DNA from 2 places in the Neotabrizicola paludis genome. Region 2 is predicted to be linked to the other one. Evidence: riboswitches for the same ligand, from Rfam matches in the RefSeq annotation. Region 2 holds a riboswitch; the other holds the start of a gene.
What was found. A riboswitch is a leader RNA that binds a small molecule or an ion and turns the genes downstream of it on or off. The one in region 2 is predicted to bind cobalamin.
Positions count from the first base shown of each region.

Region 1 (2,385 bases), on a different contig from region 2:
CGGCAGCAATGCGGCCGGTGGGGAAATCGCCGAAGCCGCCGGAATGGTCCATGCGGACGGTTGCGGAAAGGTCGAAGGTTTCCGAAGGCGCCCAGACGGCCTGTGCGAAGGCACCGTAGATCGTGGTGTCGGCCTGCCCGCCGGGCAGATTGGTGTAATCGGCCGTCTCCTTGGACCAGTCGGCACCGTAGACCAGCGTAAGGGCCGGGGAGACCTCGGTCGTGCCCTGCCAGCCAAAGCTCAGCCGCTTGCCGCCGAAGCTGGACCTGTCGCCAGCCTCGTCATAGCTGCGATCGACATCCAGAGCGCTGACTTCGAAGCTGTGGCTTGTATTGCCCAGGGTCAGCTCGGCAAAGGCCCGCGCGCCGATTTCGGTCTTTTCCTGAGTATATCCAACAAGATCGCCCAGAACGAACAGCGGCGTGTAACCGTCGTAATCCTGTTCGGTGCGCTGCACGAAGGCCGCGGCGCCCAGGGCCAGAGTGTCGGAAACCTTGTAGCGCGCCGAGAAGGACAGGCGGGTGGCGTCGGCGCCGTCCCGTTCGGTCCCGCCGGCGAAGGAGGAGAAGCCGTCGGTGTGGAATTGGGTGGCGTTGAAGGCCAGGTCCAGGCGGTCATCCTTCTGGGTCAGGCCATAGCTGAGACGGGCGGTGCCGAAGCTGCCGGCTTCGGCAGAGATCGTTTGGTGAAAGCCTTCTTCCAGCGCCTTTGTGGTGGTGATGTTGATCACGCCGCCCACGGCCGAGCCGCCCCAGAGCGCCGATTGCGAGCCGCGCAGCACCTCGATCCGGCTGATATCGGCGCTCATCAGGCTGCCGAAATCGAAGGTCACATTGGTGCCCGAAGGGTCCGACACTTTGATGCCGTCGACGAAGACCGCGAGGTAGCGGCCATCGGCGCCGCGGATCCGCAGATTGGTGGTCGAGCCGAAGGGGCCGGACTGGGTGACGGCGACCCCAGGCAGCTTGGCAAGCGTGGTGGCGACGGTGGCGTCGTGATCCTTGGCCAGATCCTCCGGCCCGAGAACCGAGACGGAAACGCCGGTGCGCAACCGTTCGACGGCGGTGCGCAGGGCCGAGACAACGATTTCACCAAGATCAATGATATCATCATCTTGCGCCGCGGCGGGCAGGGCCGGAGCGAGAGAAGTGCCGCAGGTAAGCGCGGCGAGAAGCGCGAGGCGCGGGAGGGTTTGCATGGTCGTTCCCTTGCTGCGGCCGGGGCCGCCGTTGATGCGATCCGCCGCGGGGAAAGCCCCCGCGACCCTGGTCGTCACCACTGGCGGATGCCCGCCCTCCGTCGCGCGCCCCGCGCTGCGGAAAGGGTGATCACCCTGGCAGGTCTCCTGGCTTGCGGGTCATCGCTCGGGCGCGCCTTCCCGGTTTCCCAGTGGCCTGTCGCACCTTTGCTCGCCGCCTACAGTTGCGGGGGCAGCCGCGGAATTGGGTATGACACCCGCACCGCGTTCCCTTTTCATCCGGGGCGTTGACCCCGGAACCGAAGGCCTTCTCTCCTTAATCCCGGCAGGGGCGGAGTCAAGCGCGACGCGGTCGCGACAGAGTCTGAAACCGCCGCATCGCAGGGTTTTTCCGACGTCTTCCAAAGGTCTTCCGAACGTCTTCCAAAGGTCTTCCGCCCCAGCCCGCCGTTCCGCCCGCCCAAACCGCCGTTTCGGGGGTGGACCCGGCCGTCCCGCCCGGCCAGCATGGCCGCAAGGAAAAGGAGAGTCGCAGATGATTGGAGACCTTGGGGCGCGGGACGCGACCGAGCTGGCGGGGCTGGTGGCACGGGGCGAGGTCAGCCCGGACGAGCTGCTGGATGCCGCCCTGGCCGCGGTTGAGGCGCGCAATCCGGCGATCAACGCCGTCGTTCTGGTGCAGGAAGGCGTCGCGCGCGAGGCGATCAAGGCAGGCCTGCCGCCGGGACCGTTCCGGGGCGTACCCTTCCTGCTGAAAGACCTGGGTGCCGAGGCGAAAGACTTTCCCAGCCACAACGGCTCGCGCCTGCATGCCAATACGGTCTATCCGGGCGATTCCGCGATCTTCAGCCGGATGAAGGCGACCGGGGTCGTGACCTTTGGCCGCACGACCAGCCCGGAAGGCGGCATCGGAGCGGCAACCGAAAGCGCCGTCTATGGCGGGCCGACCCGCAACCCGTGGAACACCGATCACACGTCGGGCGGATCTTCCGGCGGCGCCGGTGCGGCGGTCGCTGCGGGGATCGTGAGTTTCGCCCATGGCTCAGATGGCGGCGGATCGGTGCGGATACCGGCGTCGAGCTGCGGCCTCTTCGGGTTCAAGCCGACGCGGGCGCGGCTGCCCGATGGGCCCTATGCCGGCGAGGGCTGGGCAGGAATGGCGATCGACGGCTTCCTGACGCGCAGCG
Region 1 covers NZ_JBGTYM010000005.1:176,773-179,157, forward strand. The annotation lists gene ACED67_RS12945 (TonB-dependent receptor plug domain-containing protein) at 1-1,198, opposite strand, end outside; cobalamin riboswitch at 1,319-1,518, opposite strand; gene ACED67_RS12950 (amidase) at 1,734-2,385, shown strand, end outside.
Region 1: it holds a riboswitch for cobalamin, as region 2 does, so the genes downstream of both, ACED67_RS12945 (TonB-dependent receptor plug domain-containing protein) here and ACED67_RS20370 (DUF1636 family protein) in region 2, are expected to answer to the same signal.

Region 2 (2,385 bases):
TGGACAGCAGGACGATATCGGCGCAGGCGATCTGGTCCTCGAAGACTTCGGAAAGCGGCGTCTCGTGGTCAAGGCTGTCATCCGCCGCGCGCTGGGCATCGACCGCCGCGACATCGGGGGCAAAGCGGCCCGCCGCCACGGCCTCGGCATCGGCCAGGGCCACCACGCCGTCGACGGTGATCTTTGACCGGATCGCGGGCCAGTCGAAAGCCTTCAACAGCGGCTTGGGCAGGGCAAGGCCCGAAGTCTCGATCAGGATATGGTCGGGGCGCTGCGGCAGGACCATCAGCGCCTCGATCGTCGGGATGAAATCATCGGCCACGGTGCAGCAGATGCAGCCGTTCGCCAGTTCGACGATGTTTTCCACCGGGCAATTGGCGTCGGCGCAGGATTTCAGGATCTCGCCATCCACGCCCACGGTGCCGAATTCATTGACGAGGATCGCCAGCCGCTTGCCCTGCGGGTTCTGCATCAGATGGCGGATCAGCGTGGTCTTGCCCGCGCCCAGAAAGCCGGTGATCACGGTGACGGGGATCTTGGTCAGGTCGGTCATTCAGGCCTCCTCGGCGGTGACGAACGGGGGGATGCGGGCGATGCTTTGCTTGCGGAAGATCACCGGGCGGTCGCGCCAGGGCACGATCCCCTGATCGGCGCCGGCATAAAGCCCCGCCCCGCGCAGGATTTCGGGCACGTCCTCGGCCGTCAGCCGGCCGTAGACATAGGACCAGCCGCCGGGCTTCGTAAGCGCGACATTGCAGCCATGGTCGCAGGCCGACAGGCAGTCGACCGGGCGGATTTCCACCCCATCGGGCGCCCCTTCTGCCAGCAGCGCCGCATGCAGGCGCGCGCCGGGGCAGGTCTCGCCCTCGGGCACCGGCTGGCCGGCCCGGCAGGTCATGCAGACATGTAGCACGGCGCCCATCGGCCCCTCCTTCACAGCGCGGGGCGCGGCAACAGGGCGCAATCGGCCATCCGGAGGGAAGGATCCCTGTCCGAAAGGTCGCGGCACACCCCGTCCGCGCGTTTCAGTCTGGGCGCTGGCAGGTCTCCCGGCTTGCGGATATCGGGGCGGGGCGAGGGGCCCTTCCCCGGCGCTCTGCCCGCCTTCCCGGCCTTGCGGCCAGTGGCATTGGACAGACCTTTCCGGTCACGGTCGCGGGGGCGGCTGCGCTTGGGGCCTGCGGCGCCGGGAAATCCCGGACGGTCGCAAATCCTGTCGCATTCCCTTTTGGCCTGCCTTACGACAGGCACCAGCGCTACTCGCCCCCTCCATGCCACAACGCGTGGGGGAGTCAAGAAGAAGGACCGGCAGGATGACCGACGCAACCGACAGGCCGACCGCAACCGATCCGGCCGAAAACGCCGATCTGGCCCGGCATGCCGCCAAGATGGCCAAGAAGAAGGCCGCGCGCGACAGGATCATGGCCGGGAAATCCGGCGAGAAGGGGCTGATCCTCGTTCATACCGGCACGGGAAAGGGCAAGTCTTCCAGCGGCTTCGGCATGATCCTGCGCTGCATCGCCCATGGCATGAACTGCGCCGTGGTGCAGTTCATCAAGGGCGCCTGGGACACGGGCGAGCGGCGTCTGATCGAGGCGCATTTCCCCGATCTGTGCCAGTTCCACGCCATGGGCGAGGGCTTCACCTGGGAGACGCAGGACAAGGCGCGCGACATCGCCGCCGCCCGCAAGGGCTGGGAAAAGGCGAAAGAGCTGATCCGCAACCCGGAGATCCGCTTCGTCCTGCTGGACGAGATCAACATCGCGCTGCGTTATGACTATCTGGACATTGATGAGGTGCTGGCCTTCCTGCGCGACGAAAAGCCACCCTTGACCCATGTCTGCCTGACCGGGCGCAACGCCAAGGAGGCGCTGATCGAGGCGGCGGATCTGGTCAGCGAGATGACGCTGGTCAAGCATCCGTTCCGGTCTGGCATCAAGGGCCAGCCCGGGGTGGAGTTCTGATGCGACGGCATCCTGTCGCCGCCCCCGGGGCGCTACCCCGGACCCCGAAGTATTTCTGCCAAGATGTAGTCTGGCAGGGGCAGGATGTGGGGGCGGGCGCATGCCCGCGCTGATGATCCAGGGCTGCGGCTCGAATGTCGGCAAGTCGCTGCTGGTGGCGGGCCTGTGCCGGGCGGCGCGGCGGCGGGGGCTGTCGGTTGCGCCGTTCAAGCCGCAGAACATGTCGAACAATGCCGCCGTGACTGCGGATGGCGGTGAGATCGGGCGGGCGCAAGCCTTGCAGGCGCTGGCCTGCGGGCTGGAGCCGATGACGGACATGAACCCTGTCCTGCTCAAGCCGGAATCCGAGACCGGCGCGCAGGTCGTGGTGCAGGGGCGGCGGCTGACCACGACCAGGGCGGCCGAGTATGCCAGGCTGAAG
Region 2 covers NZ_JBGTYM010000013.1:63,762-66,146, reverse strand. The annotation lists gene cobW (cobalamin biosynthesis protein CobW) at 1-553, opposite strand, end outside; gene ACED67_RS20370 (DUF1636 family protein) at 554-922, opposite strand; cobalamin riboswitch at 1,023-1,265, opposite strand; gene cobO (cob(I)yrinic acid a,c-diamide adenosyltransferase) at 1,314-1,964, shown strand; gene ACED67_RS20360 (cobyric acid synthase) at 2,065-2,385, shown strand, end outside.